DNA from 4 places in the Neobacillus sp. NPDC097160 genome. Region 1 is predicted to be linked to each of the others. Evidence: riboswitches for the same ligand, from Rfam matches in the RefSeq annotation. Region 1 holds a riboswitch; each other region holds the start of a gene.
What was found. Region 1 has a riboswitch for S-adenosylmethionine ahead of ACIQXV_RS02785 (sugar ABC transporter substrate-binding protein). Riboswitches for the same ligand answer to the same signal wherever they lie in the genome.
Positions count from the first base shown of each region.

Region 1 (5,567 bases):
CACCTGATAGATTTTGCACCTTCGTTTCTTCCGATGGTGTTTTAATACCAAGAAGACTGATCAACTGTTTTGCCGAATTTTTTTCCTTTTTTCTGTCTACAAAACCAAATACCTTTGAAAAACTTCCTAGATTCGCAGCGGACAAATTAGCTTCAACGGATTCAAGAATGAGAATTCCTTCTTTTCTCCGTTCCTCCGGGACTAAGGCAAGCCCGTTTTTTACCGCATCATATGGGCTTTTTAAGGATAATTTGTTCCCATTAATGATGATTTCTCCGCCTGTTAGTTTCTCCGAACCAAATAATGCTTTGCACAGTTCTGTCTTTCCAGCCCCTACAAGCCCTGCAATACCAACGATTTCTCCTGATTTAACGTGCAAATGTAAATCTTTAATTTTTTCCTTATCTGTAAGTCCCTTTACTTCAAAAACCGTGTTTCCAATTGCCGTATTTTTTTCTGGGAACTGTTCCTCCAGCTTTTGCCCAAGCATATGCTCGACAACTTTATTTTGGGTAATAGCGGCAATCTTTTCTTTTTCCACAAATTCACCGTTTCTCATGATGGTTATCACATCACACACTTCAAAAATTTCCGGTAAGCGATGGGAGATAAAAACAATTCCTACATCTTGCTTTTTTAACACTCGAACAATCCGAAAAAGTTCGTTCGTTTCCAGATGGCTCAATGGTGCTGTCGGTTCATCCAAAATCAGAAACTTACATTGATTCGAGATTGCTCTGGCAATTAAGATCATTTGTTTTTCCGCAAGTGTCAGCTCACTCACAAGCTTCTTTGTCGAAAGTGTGATGTTCATCCCCGTTAAAATTTCTGCTGCTTTTTGATGAAGCTTCTTCCAGTTTATCCACTGGCTATTCCCCATGTTATGGACGGTGTCGAGCAGCATGATATTTTCCGCGACAGTTAAATACGGTATGAGGGCAGTATCAACTTCCTGGTATACAATTTGAATTCCGGCATCCTGGGCACATTTTGGCGAACGGATATTGAGATGTTTCCCGTCCAGCGATATCTCCCCTGTGTAATGGTCATAAGCCCCTGATAAAACCTTCATTAACGTTGATTTCCCAGCACCATTTGCCCCAATCAATGCCTGAATAGTTCCCGTTTCCGTTGAAAAATTTACTTGATTCAATGCCCTTACACCTGGAAATTCAATCGAGATGTTTTTCATTTCTAATGTTGAGCCCATCGAACTTCCACCCCCTTATTAAAACGGCACCCCCTTAATCTAGCGAAAAAGAGAGTGCAGCTCACGATTACTTCTTATAATGCTTCTTTAATGTTTTCATCCAATCCTCTTCAAATGCTGTGGACTCGCCCCAGCCTGGAATGATTTTTGAAAGATTAACCATGTTTATAGGATCCTTTGACTTCTGAAGATTTTCTTGTGAAACAAGCGATGCTTCTAAATCATATGTTTTCGGTGTTTCTTCACCGGCTAATTTTTTCGCAAGTAATCTCATATCAACAGCACCGATTAATTTAGGGTCAACCGCAGCTGTATATTTCCAAGCACTGCCTTTTCTTTGGATATCTTGGAGGTCGGCATTCGACACGTCAATCCCATAGATTTTTACCTCTTCACGCCCTGCTTCTTTAAGTGCACGTGCTGCACCGATGGCAAAGGCATCCCAAGTAGCAAAAATCGCATCCAATTTACCTTTCGGATATTTATTCAACATCGCGGCCACTGCATTTTGCGTTTGGACACTTGTATCAGCAGCAGCTACCCCGAAACGCTCCACTTCTTTGATACCAGAGTTTTTTGCAAGCACATCCTGGTAAACTTTGTTGCGGCGGACCATTGGCGGGAAACCGTCTACCCATAGGTAAGCAATATTCGCTTTACCATTCGTTTCCTTTACAAGCTGGTCAAGCGCTAACGTCGCTAATGCCTCGTCATCCTGCGAAGTAATGGTTACACCCTCTACATTTGCTAAGTTTGGATTTGAATCAAACGCTACAACACTTTTTCCTTTTTCAACAATCTTCTTCACATCGTTAATTGTCGCATCATCATCGCCATGGGAGATGATAAAGCCGTCATAGTCTTGGTCTAGTGCCTGATTAATGGCATCATGGAATTTTGCTGTGTCGCCATTTGCCGTAAACACGTCCACTTTTAAACCTAATGCTTCTCCCTCTTCCTTTGCCCCTGCTAGGAATTGGGCAGTATGATCGTCACCGCCAATTTTGCGGATGACCTTGATTTTTAACTGATCCCCTTTGGAAAATGCTTCTGGTACCCCTACAAGCGAAACCTTTTTGTTGCCGCCTGCCTGCTTTGTTTCTCCTCCAGATGCACATCCTGTGAGTAGTAGTGTTGCTGCCAATGCTGATACGAATGTACTTTTTAAAATATTTCTTTTCATTTTAAAACTCCTTCTCTTTGTTTTTACTAATTCTCCGTTTCTCCTATAGGAAAAGTTTGTTTTTATGTAAAATAAAAAACCTCTCCAGAAAAGAGAGGTTTCATCACAAATAGAAGGACTACTCCTCTCTTATCTTTCAAACAAATAATTTGTTTGCAGGATTTAGCACCAATTCCTTTCCGGAACGGTTGCTGGGCGTCATCGGGCCAGTCCCTCTGCCACTCTTGATAAGAGAACGTAATATTCATTTAAAGTATTAAACTTAATTTAAACTCCTATTAATAAGTTGTCAATAGTATTTTGAATATTTCTAATTAAAAATATCCAAAATACTCGTATTAGATTTTCAATTTCCTTGTTTTTTACTTTTGTATTCTATTTTTTCTTAAGCTAAAGTCACAATCTCGATAATAGCTATTTTTTACTAAGATGTTGGGGCCGAGGCAGGAAACTGCTGGACAATGGCAGCTCAAATCTTTAGCCAATGTTGATGATTGCCAAGTTTCGTAGGCATCTTTCAGCTTCGTAGTTTGGATATTTCCTAGCGATGGTGTGTCACCAAAATCAGTGACAATTATGTCACCGTTAAATATATTTACATTTAAACGGGAACGGCCGTCCGGATCGTTTCTGACGGTGACATTCTTACATTCATACAGTCTTTTTAAAAGGTCTAAATCCTCTTGGTTACTGCTGCATGCATAGAATGGCAGTGTTCCAAACAGCATCCATACCTTTTCATCCCGTATATCTAGTAAGTGATGGATAGCCTCTCTAATTTCATCCAATGATAAGGTTTCAAGATTACTAGCAAAGTCGCTAGGGTACATAGATTGTAATGAATCTCTTGGCATTTGGCAATAAAAAAAAAAGAGCGTTACCCTGTTAAAGAGCTAACGCTTTGTTGACTAGTTTATTTAGATTAAGTTCGCCCTCTACTACAACTATAACGCCATTTTTACCTACGAAAATATTCTCTTGCTGCGGCTGCGGTCTTCCTAGTAGCTTTGCGATTTTAGAAGTTTGCTTATCCATCCTGCTAACGCCCTCTTTCGTTGTAATTTACAAAGATAGGCGCAGCCCTTCGCAATATTTGGTATCAATGGACAAAAAAAGAGCGCTAAGGCTGTTAATGCCCTGCGCTGCTTCTTCGTTATTACCTTTTCTCATAATTCGCTAAAACTAACTCTTTGTAACGCTTGTATGCGTTCGCTGCTGCCTTATTACCTAGCCCCTTTTCGTATAGCTTATAAAGGTCGTCTAAGTTAGGCGCTGCCGTGTTATAGCCTGTTAGGTCGGTGGTCATGTAGTCGGCGGTCGTATGTTTTAATACATTTTCGTCTCCTAGGATTAACATATTGTTAGTTATAATAACTCGCAAAATGTCACCCCCTTTCGCTGCTGCTGCGTTATTACATGCCCATTTCTACACGTTTAACAAATTCGCTTTTAGACGTGAAATAAGCGTATGAATTATTGGCATAGTGCTGTGTGTCTCTGCTAATTTCGCCTAATTTTTCCGCTAGAATGGAAGGCACAATGCCCGAATTTAACATAGCTTTTGCTCGTCCTAGTGCCTCTGTAGCCGCCTCTGCGCCTTGTGGCTGCGCTCTCTTGAATAACTCCGAATGAATGGCGCTTAGCTGCCGTTTAGCTTGGTGGCGGTCTTCTACCGTTCCAGTTAGCGCATAGCTTGATAGTTCTAGTACGCTTTCGGCGGCTTGCTTGGCTAGCGTTGGTTGTTCAACCTCTGTTAGCGTTTGAAGCGCCTCTAGTGCCGTCTTAGCGCTGCCTGCAAAGATTACCTTCGCTTTGACTTGCTGCATTTTACTATTGAATAACGCTTGCTCTACGTCGGAAGGTTGTGGCGTTCCTTTCGCTAATAGTCGTTCTGCGTCTACTTTGGCAGATACAACCGCCTCGTCATGCAACCGCTGCATGGCGTGTAAATCCTTCATCGCTTTTACTTCGAATTGGTTTTGTAGCCTCGTTAGTTTGTGCTGCTTGCCTTCGTGCGATAGTAGACGGTCTGAATTAATCTTGGTTCGTTCCGCTCGGTATACATCCATTACAAACGGTCTCATAACTGGAATAACGCTGTCTCGGATTTCTTGTGCCTTCGCTAAGCTTTCGTTAATTTTTTCTACTGTCATAGTGTTTTCGCTCCCTTTTCGTTTTTATAAGTCTGCTTGCTGCTGCAACTTCATTTTTAGGCGTGCATGGCTGCGCTTGTCTGCATCGCCTTCTAATAGTTCCGCAATCGTTACTAGGTCTTCCTCGGTATAACGTAGCGCCTTTTGTAAGCGTCTTATTGTGCTAGGCTGCGGCTCTTGTCTGCCTTTCTCATAACGGTTGATTGTTACAAGCGATACCTCTACCTTCTCCGCCAATTCTTTTTGTGATAAATTAACCGCTCTGCGAATATAGTTTAGTTGTTGTCCGTTCATGTTATCGTTCCTTTCGTTTTTGGTTGTGTAATTTCTATCGTTCGTTAGTCGTCATAGTGTAAATAAAGAAGGGCTAGCTAGCGAACGACTAACGCTAACCCTTTGCGCATATGATACACACATAGAGGGACGAAGCTTTCCCTATTACTAGGTACGACTAATTCCGCCTAACTTGGCGTGTATATGAGATATTCTTATCGTTTCTTAGCTGCTGCTGCGCTTGCCTGCCGCAAACTAAAACGGTAAGTCTTCGAAGTCTGTTGCTTCGCCTGCCTGCGTATCACTCTCACTATTGTGAACGCTCTTAATCTCGGCAAAGTAGCGCTCTTTTTCTTCCCTGCGCTCTTCTACCTTCTTGTATCGCTTGTCATATTTCGCTTTCACTTCGGGGAACTGCGTAAAAAAGTCCTCTCTGCTTAACGGCTTCATTGGTACGTATAAATTTCCTTTTGGTCTACGCACCACTTTAAGCAGCCCTAACGATTCTAGCGACTGAATATGCTTGTCTATCGTGCTTTCTGTTGTGGCGCAATCCGCCGCCAATAGCTTCATACTAGGGAAGGCGCATTTCTTCTCTGAGTTGTAGCGGTGGACAATCATCATATATAAAGTCTCTGCTCCCTTCATAAATTTGGGGTGGTGGCGGTACTGTAGTAAGTCTAGCGGAAAAGGTACGAATCCCTCTTTCTCTTTCCTTTTCTCGGTCTTGTCGAATACTCTCTGTTTC
Region 1 covers NZ_JBIWDU010000002.1:171,095-176,661, forward strand. The annotation lists gene ACIQXV_RS02780 (sugar ABC transporter ATP-binding protein) at 1-1,210, opposite strand, end outside; gene ACIQXV_RS02785 (sugar ABC transporter substrate-binding protein) at 1,278-2,393, opposite strand; SAM riboswitch class I at 2,520-2,627, opposite strand; gene yfkAB (radical SAM/CxCxxxxC motif protein YfkAB) at 2,756-3,247, opposite strand; gene ACIQXV_RS02795 (hypothetical protein) at 3,279-3,428, opposite strand; gene ACIQXV_RS02800 (hypothetical protein) at 3,550-3,774, opposite strand; gene ACIQXV_RS02805 (hypothetical protein) at 3,806-4,462, opposite strand; gene ACIQXV_RS02810 (helix-turn-helix domain-containing protein) at 4,571-4,840, opposite strand; gene ACIQXV_RS02815 (helix-turn-helix domain-containing protein) at 5,075-5,567, opposite strand, start outside.

Region 2 (5,567 bases), on a different contig from region 1:
TCTTTAGGGTAGACCCCCGATGTGCTAACGCTTTAGCACAATGGGAGTTCCTTTTTTTCTGAATTTTTGATTTTGTCTTCTTCAATTTGATCTGTGCTGATCCAAAAGAATGGAATTACCATCAGGATCTTCAATTATTAAATGTGCAGGCCCTTCACTTGATTCATCTGCTTCAGACAGAAGTTTTATTCCTTTTGCTTTAAGCTGCTTTTGTAGTTCTCGAATGTCCGTAAACGATTCGAGATTTTCGGCATTTTCATTCCATCCTGGATTAAAAGTAAGGATATTCTTTTCAAACATGCCTTGGAAAATCCCAATTACGCAGCTTTCATTCTTCATAATAAGCCAGTTTTGCTCAATGTTACCACCAAAGATTTGAAATCCTAGGTTTTCGTAAAATGATTTTGATTTATTAATGTCTTTTACATTTAAACTGATAGAAAACGCGCCAAGATTCATTGTTACTCCTCCTTGTTATTAGGTTTAAATAGTAAAAATCTTCGCATAAATTAAGTATAAATGAGTACTGTGGAATACACAATATTTACCAAACGCTTCCAGGTACATAGCTTTCCATTAAAATAAAACATAAAGAAGATAGAGATTTAATGGAATTCTGGGATTCAAGTTTTATTTGATAGTGAAAAAAGGATTCAGAGTTAGTTGGATAGATTTAGTTAAGTATCATTATTGATTTAAGGGATTTTTATACGGGACCTTAATTGTAGCAATTAATGGTCAAATCATCTTTTTTTGTAGAAAAGAAGGTGCCCTCAATTATGGGACACCCTCTGCTTCTCATTTATTCATTTATATTCCAAGAAAGCTGATAATTAAAAATGCACTTCATTTTATCTATATTCTTTGTGTGGTGGTAGATGATAGGTCTTTCCTGCGACCAATATTTTGCTGCCATAATCGAAAACAAGGTCTTGACTATAGTCGCCCTTGAGATACAGTGTTACTTCCGCGTTGTACGATGTAGCAGTGTAAACTACATGTTCATTTGTCAATTCACGCTTCCAGTTTTCATCAAAAATTGCTGATAATACATCACTACATGACGTGTTATCAAATCTAATCGTTTTAATAATCATCCATCTCCTTCTGGAAATTTTTATCATTCTATAGATGGTGCAGAAACCTTCTCGTTAGTCAATCCATATTTGGCCCCCCTTACATCTATCCCTGTTGTGAGTTTTTACTGTATTTATATGTATCCAGGGAAGGACATGCGATAGGTTTGTACCCGTTTTTCAATAAAATCAGAAAAGCAAATTAAAGATTTGGAGCATGAAGGTATATGTGACATTTAGGAGGGGAATGGATGTGTGCATGTAGGATACCCTGGAACGTGGTAATAAATTACAAAACTAACTCAGGGAAACGTTGGAGGATTTGAGGGTTATTTTGGATTGAAAATGATACCGGATGGGATCTTCAGTGTCTGACGCCCGATGTGCTAACGCTTTAGCACAATGGGGATCTACCCCTTTTTTATGATTACGATTGCATTTGTAAGCCTACTCGTAGCCATTCTGTGATTTAACCATAAAAAATAATCCACCCTTGAGTTTATCAGACCGGGTGGATTACTTTCTTCTTCATGCTATTTCCCTTGGAGGGAACAGTTCTTTAATGAATACAGGTACCTGAAACCCTAGTGGCGGTTCTTGTGGTCTGCGTTACCTCATTTAAAACCATGAGAACCGTCCCTGTGGCGCACTTTTATCTGTGCTGATCCAAAAGAATGGAATTACCATCAGGATCTTCAATTGTTAAATGTGCAGGTCCTTCACTTGATTCATCTGCTTCAGATAGAATTTTTATTCCTTTTGCTTTAAGCTGCTTTTGTAGTTCTCGAATGTCCGTAAATGATTCGAGATTTTCGGCATTTTCATTCCATCCTGGATTAAAAGTAAGGATGTTCTTTTCAAACATGGCTTGGAAAATCCCAATTACGCAGCTTTCATTCTTCATAATAAGCCAGTTTTGTGTAATGTTACCACCAAAGACTTAAAATCCTAGGTTTTCGTAAAATGCTTTTGATTTATTAATGTCTTTTACATTTAAACTGATAGAAAACGCGCCAAGATTCATTGTTACTCCTCCTTGTTATTAGGTTTAAATAGTAAAAATTCTCGCATAAATTAAGTATAAATGAGTACTGTGGAATATACACAATATTTACCAAACACGCCTATGCTTAAGGTCATTAATAATTTTCCCTGGGATGTATCATAATTTCCTAAAGAGTTAACTTCAGACTGAAACTGATTGGAGGATAAAATTTCCTTTATCGTGTTTATAAGTTGTTATTTAGAGTTTAGAAATATTTGATTGACAATTTGATAAATTTAAACTATTATCACTTTAGTTAATTAAAAAATTGAATGTACATTTTTCTTCTTATCCAGAGAGGTGGAGGGACTGGCCCTTTGAAGCCTCGGCAGCAGGTTCTTATGAATACTGTGCCAATTCCATCAAGCACATCGCTTGAAAGATGAGAAGAGGGTAATAAAACTCTCTTCTTAGGAAGAGAGTTTTTAATTTAAACATAAATCCAACTTAAATAATAGGAAAACTATAGAATTAGAATGGTAGAGGAGAGAATACAAATGAAATATGGTTTTTGGTTACCGATTTTTGGAGGCTGGTTACGTAATGTGGAGAATGAAAATATGCCGCCTACCTTTGATTATGCAAAGAAAGTAATACAATCTGCTGAAAAATGGGGATACTCGACTACCTTAATAGCTGAATTATATTTAAATGATATTAAAGGTCCGGAGCATGACTCTCTTGAAGCTTGGTCTACAGCAGCAGCCCTTGCAGCAGTGACAGAAAAAATTGAAATTATGACTGCGATTCGCCCTGGTTTTCATAATCCTGCTGTAGCGGCCAAAATGGCAGCAAATATTGATCAAATCAGTAATGGGCGTTTTACTCTTAACGTTGTTTCTGCTTGGTGGGCAGAAGAAGCACGTCAATATGGGGGTATTTTTACAGAACATGATGAGCGTTACGCTCGTACCGAAGAGTTTATTGATGTACTAAAAGGATTATGGACAGAAGAAACCTTCAATTATTCTGGTCAATTTTACGAATTAAAGGATGCGAAGCTTGCACCGAAACCTGTTCAAGGACCAAACCCGATTCTTTATGCAGGCGGTGAAAGTGAAAAAGGTAAGCAAACCATAGCAGAAAAATGTGATGCTTATGTTATGCACGGTGGTACAGTTGAAGAGATTGATCGAAAAATAACCGATATGAGGGCACGCCGTGAACAAACTGGCAGTGCGCCATTTAGTTCATTTGGTATGGCTGCTTATGTTATTTGCCGTGATACAGAAGAAGAGGCTCTGGCTGAGCTTGCAAAAATCACGACTGTGAAAGACACTAGCGGATATGCTGGCTTTAAAGATTTCACTACTAAATCACAATTAGAGCAACAAATCCAATTACAGGATTACTCTGTATCCAATCGCGGCCTACGACCGAACTTAGTAGGAACACCTGAGCAAATTGCAGATCGAATTTTACAATATGAAGAAGCTGGCTTAGACTTATTGTTATTGCAATTTTCACCTCAATTAGAGGAAATGGAACGCTTTGCAAAGCAGGTTATGCCATTAGTTGAACAAAAACGTAGTTTAATAAAGAACTAGAGAGGGGACATAATGATGAGCAAGGTATATGTGATACATGAAAATAGTGAGTGGACAGTCCATTTAACAAAAAGGTTAGCGGAATTTGGTGTTCCTTATGAAGAATGGCATTTGGACGAAGGAACGCTAGATTTATCAATAGAGCCACCAGAAGGAATCTTCTATAGCCGAATGAGTGCTTCTTCTCATACACGTGATCATCGTTTTGCAGCTGAATTTTCTGGGCAAGTATTGGCTTGGCTTGAAGCACATGGACGTACGGTGTTAAATGGAACGAGTGCTCTAAAGCTTGAGGTTAGTAAGGTTTTACAATATTTAGAGTTAAACAAGTATGGTGTTAAGACTCCAAAAACGATTGCAGCGGTTGGAAAACAAAACATTTTAAAGGCAGCCGAAGCATTTGAAGGACAGTCCTTTATTACGAAGCATAACCGTGCCGGTAAAGGCTTAGGTGTTCAATTATTCCATAGTATAGAAGTTCTAAAAGCTTATGTGGAAGGACCTACGTTCGAAGAACCGGTCGATGGAATTACCCTTATTCAAGAATACATTCAATCTCCTGAAAGCTACATAACCCGTTGCGAGTTTGTAGGAGGAAACTTTGTTTATGCCGTTAAGGTTGATACTTCGGAAGGATTTGAACTTTGCCCAGCGGACGCATGCCAAATTGGCGATTTATTCTGCCCGGTAGGAGAAAAAGTAGAAGAGAAGCCTAAGTTTCAAATCATTGAAGGTTTTGAGGACGAAATTTTAGAAAAATATAAAAAGGTACTTGCTGGTAATAAAATTCAAATTGCTGGAATCGAGTTCATCAAAAATGCTGAAGGTGAAATTTTTACTTACGATATTAATACAAACACGAACTATAATTCTGATGCAGAAGCAAAAGCTGGAAAATACGGAATGCTCGAAGTAGCTTTATTATTAAAGAATACATTAGAAGAAAAATACGCAACAACAGCAACGGCTTAATTTAGAGAAGTAACAAAAATTTCCTTAGAATTACCTGATAATAATGAATGGGATATTGAAAGTCTTCTTGATTTAATTAAAGAAGAAGAAAACCCCATAATGTTAAGCTTATACATTTTTCTGAATTAAATCTAAAAGGAGTATGATCGTCCAATAGGCGGTCATTTTTTATTGCACGAACGGTCAGGATAATTTAATTGGTATATTTAGTCTGTGTGATTTCATCTGAGTCTACATCATTAACGGGCGAAAACTGTGGGATAGGGTATTTAGTTATTTTAAGGTGTAAAAAGCTAAAGGGGAGATTAAAAAATATTGTTAGAATTAAATGTAATTGAAGGACTATTTTTAAATGAATATAAACATTAATATAAAATAAACATTTAGAATTTTAAAAACTGTAACTTTTTAATCATATTAACGTCTCTCTATTAACTAAATGGGAGGAACTAAAATGGGGTCCATAAAAGATCAACAATTTTTCAAGTGGTATGAAGACTATAGCGTATCAATTTTTAAATACATTTACGCTATCGTTCAAGAACCGCAAACTGCAGAGGATTTGATGCAGGAAACGTTTCTTAAGGTATATGAAAAGTATGGAAGCATTAATGATATACATAAGGTGAAAAATTATTTATTTAGATCAGCACATAATACAACGATGGATTTTTTTCGGAAAGAATCAAAGATTAAAAAGTTAGTAAAAGCATTAAAAAAAGAGAATGATAGCCATTTATCAACTGAAAAAATAGTAGAACTTAAAGAAGATGGCAGGATGATATTGAGAGCGTTGAAACGATTAAAGCCGTCTCAACGTGAGGTATTTGTGTTACGAAAAATCAAGAGGTTTTCTATAAAAGAGACTGCCGAAATACTAGAGTGGTCAGAAGCGAAAGTAAAAACAACTCTCCACAGAGCCACTAA
Region 2 covers NZ_JBIWDU010000006.1:268,751-274,317, forward strand. The annotation lists gene ACIQXV_RS11215 (VOC family protein) at 82-459, opposite strand; gene ACIQXV_RS11220 (hypothetical protein) at 852-1,097, opposite strand; partial or broken gene ACIQXV_RS11225 (VOC family protein) at 1,729-2,100, opposite strand; SAM riboswitch class I at 2,407-2,510, shown strand; gene ACIQXV_RS11230 (LLM class flavin-dependent oxidoreductase) at 2,619-3,668, shown strand; gene ACIQXV_RS11235 (ATP-grasp domain-containing protein) at 3,684-4,640, shown strand; gene ACIQXV_RS11240 (RNA polymerase sigma factor) at 5,095-5,567, shown strand, end outside.
Region 2: it holds a riboswitch for S-adenosylmethionine, as region 1 does, so the genes downstream of both, ACIQXV_RS11230 (LLM class flavin-dependent oxidoreductase) here and ACIQXV_RS02785 (sugar ABC transporter substrate-binding protein) in region 1, are expected to answer to the same signal.

Region 3 (5,567 bases), on a different contig from region 1:
CTTTCACTCAGTAGTATATTTTCTTCATCAGCATCGGCTCATTCCAATAACAGTGAGGGGTATTCGCTCATTGAAGTAAAGAATAACACTCTTGACTATGAACTTAAGGTTGATCTTGAGGAATTAGGGCATGCGTTGAATAAGGAAATCGATCAAACTGAATTAATCGATTCTGCAGTTGTTGAAAACTATGTTAATACCCATATAAAGCTTTATGCTGATAGCGTTCAGATTGAAGGAAGTATTCAAAAATCTGATGTAGAAATGATAGAGGACCGTCAGTTTGCAGTGATGAATATGACCTATAAGATCGAACAGATTCCTGAAAAATTAGTTGTCGATTACAATCTTTTTTTAGATGATTCGGATCCGAGCCATGCCAACTTTGCGACGATTAAAATGGATGGGAAGCAGCAAGAAAAAATTCTTACATATGAATCAAGAGAACTAGAGATTGGCCAGGTAAGCATGTTCCAGAACATAAAACAATTTACCCTGCTTGGATTAGAGCATATCTTTACGGGCTATGACCATATTTTATTTGTCATTAGTTTACTTTTCGGGGTAAAAAACTTTCGCCATATCGTTTCATTAGTAACGGCTTTCACAATTGCCCATAGTATCACCTTGGCGCTTGCCACTTTGAACCTTGTCTCGCTGCCCAGCAAATTGGTGGAGTCAGCAATTGCGCTAAGTATTGTGTATGTTGCACTCATCAATATTTTTAATCGCGAGCCAAAACATCAGCCGTGGCTGGCCTTTGGCTTTGGACTCATTCATGGCTTTGGCTTTGCCGGAATTTTAGCAGAAATGCGATTGGACCGAGAATCGCTGGCAGCCTCACTTCTGTCTTTCAATATTGGAATCGAACTCGGACAGCTCATCATCGTATCCCTGGCCTTGCCAGTCATTGCCTTTATTCAAAAGATAAAGCGAATGAACTGGCTCATCCCCGGAACCTCAATTGGTATTTTGAGCTTCGGCCTTGTATGGTTTATTCAGAGGGCTTTTTGAACCAAGGGGACGGTTCTCATGGCTTCACTTGAGAACCGTCCAAGCTTTATTTAAATCTAAATAGTAAACCCGATTTTCCCAAATTGGTCGGCATTTTCCATACGCTTGAATGCTTGGTCAAATTGTTCCAATGGATAGATCCGATCGATAACAGGTTTTATTTGATGTGTTTGAATAAACTCGATCATTTCTTTATACTCTTCGCCGCTGCCCATCGTGGAACCGATCAGACGATATTGTCCATAGAAAAAGTCACGCAGATTGAGGTCAACGACATCCCCTGCAGACGCTCCAAATGTGACAATGGTTCCCCCGCGCTTCAACTGTTTGAGGGACTTATTAAAGGTAGCCGCACCAACACATTCAATGACCAGGTCCACTTTTTCGCCGCCAAGCGCCTTCTCCCAGTCTCCATTGCTATCGAAGGCCCTGTCCGCACCAAGTTCGAGAGCTTTCTGGCACTTGTCATGCGATCGGGAGGTAACGAGAACAACGGCTCCTGCTGCTTTGGCGAATTGTAGTAAGAAGGTGGCAACACCGCTGCCAATGCCAGGAATTAGTACTTTCATTCCAGGGCGGACTTGACCTTGGGTAAACAATGCCCGATAGGCTGTCAGTGCTGCTAAAGATAGGACACCTGCCTCCTCCCAAGTTAAATACTGAGGTTTTTGCACGACATTCTCAGCGTGAATGATGATCTGCTCCGCAAAGGTACCGTTGTCTGGATAGCCAAGAAGGTCAAATTCTTCTGGGGGTGCCGGACTTTTTTCTCTCCACCTAAGGCTTGGATTTATGATGACTTCATCCCCGGCCTGAAGTCCGACGACACCCTCACCGACAGCATCTATAACTCCAGCACCGTCCGAACCGATAATAAGTGGTGGTTCCGTAGGTTTATGACGCTGAAGCACGAACAAATCACGATGGTTTAAGCCTGCGGTCTTCAGGCGTACGCGTACCTGCCCCGCCTGTGGACGCAGTTCTTCTGTTTCACGACACGATAATCCATCAAAACCCGTTTTCTCAGCATGAATAATGGCTTTCATCCAATCACTCCTTTTTCCAATTACGTTTATAAAAATACTCAATATAATAATCATAATCTGAAAAATGAAATTTTAAAAGAAATTGAGAAAAGATGTGAAGTTCATGAGGACGAATCTTGTGAAGGAATCGGTGAAACTGTCCACATGAGGGGTTCATGAGGACGAAACTAGCAAAGGAATGGGTGAAACTGTCCGCATGAGGGGTTCATGAGGACAAAACTAGCAAAGGAATTGGTGGTACTGTCCATATGAGGGGTTCATGAGGACGAATTGGAGAATTATTTTTGCAAAAAAAAAACATCCCAGCTCATTATTTTTTTGAGATGGGACGAACTGGTTCTACAAGATGAAAGGGAAGGTATTCGTGGTTGTTTTCGATTTTTTCAATGATGGTTGCTAATAACTTTTTCATATTTATTTCCTCCTATTGATTTGATACCTTTATTATCAAGGATATGGTGTATTTAGACAATCTTGCTGAAAACGGAAACAATTGGATTGAAAACGACAACATTCCCAATGTAAGCGATGTTTCCCATCGCTTTCTTAGTAATTCATCGTTATTCGCCGTTTTTGAAGTGAAAGAACCGTCCCCCTACTTCAAAATATTTTTAATCCTACTTTATTGATTGATTTTATAGGAATGGAAGCGTTTTACTAAGGTGGAATACTATTTTCAGATGATTGACAAAATAAAAATAGATTAGTAATATCTAAACTATCTTAATAAACTCATAAACACTTATCGCGAGCGACCGAGGGACAAGGCCCTATGACGTCCGGCAACCCCCTTTTTGGGAAGGTGCCAATTCCTGCAGAATGACTTTCATTCTGAAAGATAAGTCGAAATATCCGTTTGTATTTCGATGCCTCTTTCAGTTGAAAGGGGCATTTTAATTTTTCCAAAACTATTGGATATAAAAAAAGAGGTCAGCATATGATTGAGATTCAGAATCTTACAAAGGTTTATAAAACGAAAAATGGCACGGTAAAAGGTGTTGATGAGGTTTCGCTCTCCGTTCGAAGAGGGGAAATTTACGGGATTGTCGGCTATTCCGGCGCTGGAAAAAGTTCGCTCTTGCGCTGTATCAATCTGTTGGAGCGGCCTACTTCAGGCGCGATTACCGTGGATGGCACTGATCTTACCCAATTAAAAGGGGAGAAGCTGCGTTTAGCACGGTTAAAAATTGGGATGATTTTTCAACACTTTTACCTAATCAGCCAAAAAACAGTGTTTGAGAATATTGCGTTTTCCTTGAAAGCTGCCAACTATCCAAAAAGCCAAATCAAAGCACGGGTCGAAGAACTGCTGGCAACCGTCGGGCTTGCGGATAAACGGGATGTTTACCCTGCACAGCTGAGCGGGGGACAAAAACAACGGGTTGGGATCGCTCGGGCCTTGTCCAATAATCCGAAGGTGCTCTTATGCGATGAAGCGACTTCTGCATTGGATCCAACGACAACAAAGTCGATCTTGAATCTATTGAAAAAAATCAATAAGGAACTCGATATCACCATTGTGCTCATTACCCATGAAATGAATGTGGTCAAGGAAATTTGCCACCGCATGGCGATCATGCAGGATGGAAAGGTCATTGAGGAGGGCGCGGTGTATGACCTGTTTGCCAGCCCCCGGGCCGAACTGACAAAGGAATTTATTGAAAGTGTCGTGTCCTTTGATGTTCCGGAAGCCATTTTAAAAAATTGTGAGGGTCCGATCATAAAAGTGACCTTCAAGGGGAAAGTCGCCGGTGAGGGTGTCATTTCCGATATGCTCCAGCAATTTAACGTAAAAGGGAACTTCCTTCATGGTTCGATTGAATATATTCAAGAATTGCCGCTGGGCATCTTTATTATGGAACTGAAAGGGCAGAAGGAGGAAGTAAGCACGGCGCTTCAGTATATCGAAGACCGGGCAGCGCAAGTGGAGGTGTTACGCGATGGGCTTTGATTTTCAGCATCTTTTAGAACTGATTCCTGATATTAATACAGCTTTTGTCCAAACGATTTATATGATCATCATCTCTTTAGTGATTGCCATTGCCATTGGCCTGCCAGTGGGAATTCTCTTATATGTCACGGACAAAGGATTGTTTTTGCAAAATCGCGGACTTCAAGTTTGCATGGGTTTTATCGTCAATTTAATTCGGTCGATTCCATTTATTATCTTGTTGGTAGCATTGATTCCATTAACCAATTTTCTCGTTGGGACAACGATAGGGCCAACTGCCGCGAGCGTGTCGCTTTCGGTGGCATCGATTCCATTCTTTGCCCGAATTGTCGAGACGGCATTACGAGAGATTGATAAAGGGGTCATCGAAGCAGCGATTGCTGCGGGTGCTACTCCATGGATGATCATTAAGGATGTCCTCCTCCTTGAAGCAAGATCGGGGATTATTTCCGGTATTACCTTAACACTCATTAGTTTAATTGGCTTTTCGGCGATGGCGGGGACAGTGGGCGGCGGCGGAATCGGTGATTTAGCGATTCGCTTTGGTTACTATCGCTACGATAATACCATCATGATTGCGACTGTTGTTATATTAATTAATTTAGTTCAGTTTGTTCAGCTTCTTGGTGATTTCGTAGCCAAATCTGTTGATAAAAGAAAATAAGAGAGAAGGAAAATGTCATGAAAAAATGGTTTTTAGCAATGGTTTTACTTTTAGTCGTAGGGGCGTTAGCAGCTTGCGGCAGCAATTCAGAAAGCAGTGATAAGGCAAATGCCAAATCCAAGGATATTAAATTAGGGGCTACCGCCGGTCCGTATAGTGATATGTTAAAGAAGGCAATTGTACCTGGATTAGAGAAAAAGGGCTATAAAGTGGAAGTTGTCGAATTTAGCGATTATATACAACCAGACAAAGCGTTAGATAATGGTGATATTCAAGCGAACCTTTTCCAAAACTCGATTTACCTTGCAAGTTTTGCGAAAGAAAACAATATGGATTTGTCTGCTTTGATTTCGGTTCCAACAGCACCAATGGGTATTTTTTCAAAAAAATATAAATCATTAGATGAAGTAAAGGATGGGGCAACGGTTACCCTTCCGAATGACCCGACGAATGCGGCCCGTGCTTTGAATACTCTCCGCGATGAAGGGTTGATTAAAATCAATGAAAAGGCCGATCCGATTACAGTATCAGAGAAGGATATTACGGAAAACAAGAAAAACTTGAAATTCCAGCCGATTGAAGCTGGTCAGCTGCCTCGTTCTGTTGATAGCGCCGATTTAGCTGCTGTTCCTGGAAACTTCGCCTTAGCTGCTAAGATGGACTTGCTTGATGCCATAGCGCTTGAAAACATGCTTAATCCGTATCGCAATGTCGTTGCCATCAAAACAGAAAATAAAGATACCCAGCTGGCTAAGGATATTAAAGCCGTTGTAGAATCTGCTGACTTCGAAAAAATCATTGACGACCAATTCAAAGGCTTCGGAAAACCCGATTGGATGAAATAAAAAAAAGTCCCTTCTCAAATCGAGAAGGGATTGGTTCGTTATCTATA
Region 3 covers NZ_JBIWDU010000001.1:333,563-339,129, forward strand. The annotation lists gene ACIQXV_RS01440 (HupE/UreJ family protein) at 1-1,014, shown strand, start outside; gene ACIQXV_RS01445 (zinc-binding dehydrogenase) at 1,071-2,060, opposite strand; SAM riboswitch class I at 2,800-2,905, shown strand; gene ACIQXV_RS01450 (methionine ABC transporter ATP-binding protein) at 2,998-4,011, shown strand; gene ACIQXV_RS01455 (methionine ABC transporter permease) at 4,001-4,675, shown strand; gene ACIQXV_RS01460 (MetQ/NlpA family ABC transporter substrate-binding protein) at 4,693-5,520, shown strand; gene tagU (polyisoprenyl-teichoic acid--peptidoglycan teichoic acid transferase TagU) at 5,563-5,567, opposite strand, start outside.
Region 3: it holds a riboswitch for S-adenosylmethionine, as region 1 does, so the genes downstream of both, ACIQXV_RS01450 (methionine ABC transporter ATP-binding protein) here and ACIQXV_RS02785 (sugar ABC transporter substrate-binding protein) in region 1, are expected to answer to the same signal.

Region 4 (5,567 bases), 140 kb from region 1:
TTTCAAGGATGAGGATGAATTTTTCTTCGAATTTTTGAAATTGCTCCGGCCTAGATTTTCCAAGTATTTTATATTCCCTTAGGATATTATTCATCGTTAATAAATCCGTGAGTCCAGAAAGCTCTAATCCTAGAATGAGGATATCAACATCATGATGTTTTATCGTAAAAAGGCCAAAGTTCCCGACTGCCTCTCTCCATTTGCTTTCCCCAACCGGATGCTCCTGATGGTAGGTGAATAATTGATCGCTGACAATATTTTGAGCACCCATTTTGTATAATCGGTATCCTAATTCCCAATCTTCGTAACCGTAATGGAAAAACTCTTCATCAAATCCTCCTGCCTTAACGATCATTTCTTTCCGTATAGAGACGTTCCCTGTTAGAAAGGCCATCCATGGAAATGCAAACCCTTCTAAATCTGCACTGAAATTTCGGATAATCTGCCGAAACCATGGAAATGATTTAAACGCTAAATCCCTATAGGTTTTTCTTGCGAAATCGCTTTTCTCTAATAATGAATATGGTTCATCATAATGGGTTTTACGATTTTGGAATCTCGTATATATTTCTTTATTATTTTTTGTTAAATCTGCAATGGTGTCTATTTTTTGCTCAGAGAAACTGGGGAAAACACATGTATATAGTGCTTTGGAATGCATAACCCCTGACAAAATCACGTTATTTTTGGATTGATGATACTTATAGTGATTTTCAACAAAATCAGGTTCCGTGATCATTTCCGCATCTAGAAAGATCAAAATGCTTCCCCTTGCAGAACGAACACCTAAATTTCTGACCTTTGCTCTTCCCAGCTTTTGATTACTATGGATATATTTAAAGTGATAGGGCGGAGAGTAGCCTTTTAGTTTTTCTTCCGTTTGGTCTGTTGAGGCATCATTAATAAAGATGACTTCCATTTTTGCAGGATTAAAGGTTTGGAGTTCAAGTGAATAGAGGGAAAATAGATTAAGTGGATATTTATTTTGTGACGGCATAATAACACTGACTTCAATGTCTTGATCAATTTTATTTACCGATGAACCTTCAGTGTTACTTTTTTGGGGACTTTGCATCATCTCTTTTTGTGTACTTTCTTTTTGTGTACTTTCTTTTTTAAAACTTCCTGACATGACGCACCCCTTCAATTTTTGTTTTATCAAATAACTAGTCCATTTGGTCGAGCTTTTACACAATATGTTTACCATTTAGTTTTGACTAAACTTGAGCCCAGTTTTGTTAATTTCGTTTATTTTTTATTGAAAGCAAAGAAAAAAAGAGCTTGAGGACTCTTTTTTTCTGGAGAAATTTCTATCATGTTGTTAATGCCGTTAGTCGAGGGGCTGGTGCATTGTTTTTACACACATAAACCAAATCTTCGATGATAGCACTTGCAGTTGGAAACATTCCAGCACCTGGTCCTTGCAGCGTGATTTCACCCACAATATCAGAGTGGACACTGACAGCATTCTGAACCCCTTCCACATGGTAAAATGGATGCTCCTTTCCAACAAGGACCGGCTTTATGGTTGCTTTAATCTGATTTCCCGACTTACTTATTTGGGCAATATGTTTATACCGTAAGCCTAATTCTTCAGCTTTTTCAATTAATTCACTTGTAATAGCGGTAATCCCTTCACGCTCAACATCATGCCAGTTTGGTTCCTCTCCAAAGGCAATCCGGCTAAGAATCATCGCTTTATAAAAGGCGTCATAGCCCTCAATATCATTTGTCGGGTCAGCTTCAGCAAATCCGTTTTCTTGGGCTAAGCTTAGTGCTTCGGCAAATGACTGCTTACCCTCCCGCATTTCGGTCAGGATAAAATTCGAAGTTCCATTTAAGATTCCTTGAACCTGTTGAATGCGATTGATGTTTAATAATTGTCTAAAGGTTTGAATTACTGGGATTCCCCCTGCTACCGTTGCTTCAAAACCAACCGATACATTATTTTTTTCTGCCAGCTCGAGCAGCTCTTGTCCATGATGGGCAAACATCTCTTTATTCGCTGTAATAATGTGACATCCCCGTTCGATGGCCTTTTTCAAAAATGAAAATGTTGGGTCCTTGTCCACGATGGCTTCAATGACAATATCAAGCTCCGGCATATTTAGAATGTCTTCAAAATCTGTAGTAAGGAGAACATCCTCACTGACGTTTCTTTCCTTCTGCTTATTTTTTATTAGGACAGCGGCAACCTCAACCTTTTTACCCAATACCGCTGTTAATTCCTCCGCATGTGATTGAATCGTCCGATAAACACCTTCCCCAACTGTTCCAAAACCTAGGATTGCCACTTTTATTACAGTCATTGTCCATCCACCCCTATTTAGATATTTTTTTTAAAACAGGAAAAGCCCTCTTCATAAGAAGAGGGCAGAATCCTCCTCTTATCTGTCAGGTTAAAAATAACCTGCAGGAATTAGCACCTTTTCAAGGAATACCTTGAAGGTTGCCGGGCTTCATCGGGCCTAGTCCCTCCGCCGCTCTGGATAAGAGTTGTATTTAGTTTCATTAATTTACCAAGTTATAAAGAGAATGTTAGCTGAATCTTCTGTCAATGTCAATAGATTTTTATAACGGTAATAAAGCGATTGATTCTATTGTCGTGATTTTTTCAATCATCTGGAGCCATTTCTGCGGTTTATTGGATAAAACCGAATAGTAAGTAGTCAGAAAATCCTTTACTAAAGCGGCTGGTAATTGACCAAACTCATCATCTGTTGGCATGAAACACAAATCAAGTCCCTCTACAGCCTCCCCAGTATTTTCCCAAGAAGGGTGAACATAAGTAAGATCAAGGCGCTTATAGCCTAAATGCGACAATACTTCCCGGCGCACATAGGGGTCCATCACCTTAACGCCGCCAAATTCGTGATGTTCTACTCGGTAAGGATCATAGATTTCTGCAAACATTCCGAACAACACTTTGCCATTTTCTTTGGCAAGCTGGTTTAAATCCTTTAAACGGTTTTGCGCTAAAAATCGTCCAAGCCCTAATCCCGGTTCGCTGATAATGGTAAAATCCGTCATAGCAATATTCCAATCGGGGTAATATCGGTATTCCGTTGCTCCGACAACTTGGTCTGCTTTTGTGGCAACAAACACACGAATGCTTGGGTCTTCCAACGGTTCTTTCCAATGGTCATATTCCAATACTTCTTCCGGTGGGAAAATTTCTTTCATTAAATCATGAAGCTTTTTAAAATTGGGATCTCCAATACTGGTTATTCTTTTATATTCCATCGGCTTATACGCCCCCTTCTTGTGATTTAAACGGGTTCTTCCATTCCATTAAGGCTGCATTGTTGCAGGACTCTTCATCATCGAGATAATTTTTTGCAATGCCGACTGGTACACGGCCGCACCGTAGCAAAAAGCTAATGACGGGATCGTCTAATTCTCCACTAATGACCGCTGTTAGATACTCATTGGGGGTCATTTGATCAACCACATTATGATAGCCTGGCATCCTGCCTCCGCCCAGCAGTCGGGCATATCCCTTTTCAATGACTATATGGTACATCGCTTGCATCATTAATTTACCTAGCCCTAGTTTCCTGTATTGTGGGCGAACACTGATATCGACAATATACAATGTATCGCCATTCGGATTATGGCTGCGGATGTACCCGTTGTCGGTGATTTCTTCCCAAGAATGATTGAGATTATTTGGGTCAAACTCGACACAAAGACCTGTGAGCGAACCAGCCAGTTTCCCTGCAATTTCACAGCATAGCGCACCATCTGGAAAAATGGTTACATGATTCGTTAGCTGCTGTTTATTCCACCATAATTCGGCTGGGAAAGGCGGTGGAAAGCATTCAGACTGGATTTCAATGAGCTGATCAAAATCATTTTTGGTGTAATTGCGAATGATCGCCTTTACGGGCTGACCCTGGTCATATACATAAAATTCACTTCGATACACGGTTTGGTTTCACACCCCTTGTTATATCTAGCTACAACATTCATCTGCTAGTGGGCTTCGCTAAAAGTAAGCCCCAAGTTTTTCTAATTACCAATCGGTATAAAGGTCTGTTCTGCGGTCACGCCAGGTTGTGACCGAGCCGTGCTCGCGAACTTTATATAAAAGTTCTAAATCCAGATCGGCTGTTACAACCATATCATTATTAATTTCCCCTTCTACCAATATGCCTTTTGGCGGAAATGGGATATCATTTGGGGTTATTATTGCCGCCTGGCCAAAATTTGCCCGCATAAAATCGACTGTTGGCAGTGAACCGACAGTTCCTGTTAAGACCACATATACTTGGTTTTCCACTGCGCGGGCATGGCTTGTATATCGTACTCTATGAAAACCATGACGATCATCTGTGCAGGATGGACAGAAAATGACATCGGCACCCTTAGCTTTTGCCATGCGGACAATTTCCGGAAACTCAATATCATAGCAAGTAAGCAGTGCAATTTTTCCTTTATCCGTTTCAAATATTTGAAACGAATCCCCTGGCGCCATATTCCACTCGTTCACTTCTGTTGGGGTAATATGCAGCTTAGCTTGCTCACCGATCCTCCCATCTGGATAAAATAAATGAGCGGTATTATAGAGCTGATCATCCTTTTTAATAACATGTGTTCCTGCAATAATATGCATATTTGTTTGTTTTGCAAAATTCGAAAAGAGTTCACGGTATTGTTCAGTAAAGCTTGGCAGGTCGTCGATCGTTAGACTTTGCCCCTGTTCGCTGCCAATGGAGAGGAGCTGGGTGGTAAAGAATTCCGGAAACAGGACAAACTCCGCACCAAATTCTTCAGCCGTTTTTATGTAATGCTCGCATTGTGCGGCGAATTCCTCAAAGGATTGAATTGTATGCAGATGGTACTGCACAACAGATACTCTTAGTTTCATTTTTCTCCTCCAGTTTTGATTCTTTTAAAGGAATTATCTAATATTTTAGTATTTTATTCAAACTTCATCCCTTAATTAAATAATTAAAGCCCGCCAAGTAGCGGGCATTTAACATCAATTATTCTTGCAGTTTCCCTTCGGCAAGCGAGATTTGCTTCATCACCTGTTCAGGGGCTGTTCCGCCAAAGCTGTTTCTGACGGCAACTACATGCTCAGGAGCCAGTACTTTATAAATGTCTTCTTCAAATAATGGACTGAATCCTTGATATTCTTCGAAAGTTAAATCTAGCAAAAATTTATTAGCCTGAATCGCGTATAAAACAATTTTTCCAATCACTTCATGAGCTTCTCGGAATGGTAACCCCTTTCGTACTAAATAATCGGCAATGTCTGTGGCATTGGAAAAATCATTATTAATAGCTTTACGCATTACATCTTTGTTGACGGTCATCGTCTCGATCATTGGTGCTAACAGCTTTAATGAGCCTTCTAGTGTCTCCACTGTATCAAACATGCCTTCTTTATCTTCCTGCAAATCCTTGTTGTACGCGAGCGGCAAGCCTTTTAAAACGGTTAATAGGCCAATCAAATTACCATATGTGCGGCCGGTTTTCCCTCTTAGAAGCTCAGGAACATCCGGGTTTTTCTTTTGCGGCATAATACTTGAACCTGTGCAAAATGAATCATCCAGCTCCAC
Region 4 covers NZ_JBIWDU010000002.1:26,713-32,279, forward strand. The annotation lists gene ACIQXV_RS02095 (glycosyltransferase family 2 protein) at 1-1,132, opposite strand, end outside; gene ACIQXV_RS02100 (homoserine dehydrogenase) at 1,314-2,309, opposite strand; SAM riboswitch class I at 2,385-2,496, opposite strand; gene ACIQXV_RS02105 (GNAT family N-acetyltransferase) at 2,572-3,243, opposite strand; gene ACIQXV_RS02110 (GNAT family N-acetyltransferase) at 3,248-3,928, opposite strand; gene ACIQXV_RS02115 (carbon-nitrogen hydrolase family protein) at 4,016-4,870, opposite strand; gene argH (argininosuccinate lyase) at 4,989-5,567, opposite strand, start outside.
Region 4: it holds a riboswitch for S-adenosylmethionine, as region 1 does, so the genes downstream of both, ACIQXV_RS02100 (homoserine dehydrogenase) here and ACIQXV_RS02785 (sugar ABC transporter substrate-binding protein) in region 1, are expected to answer to the same signal.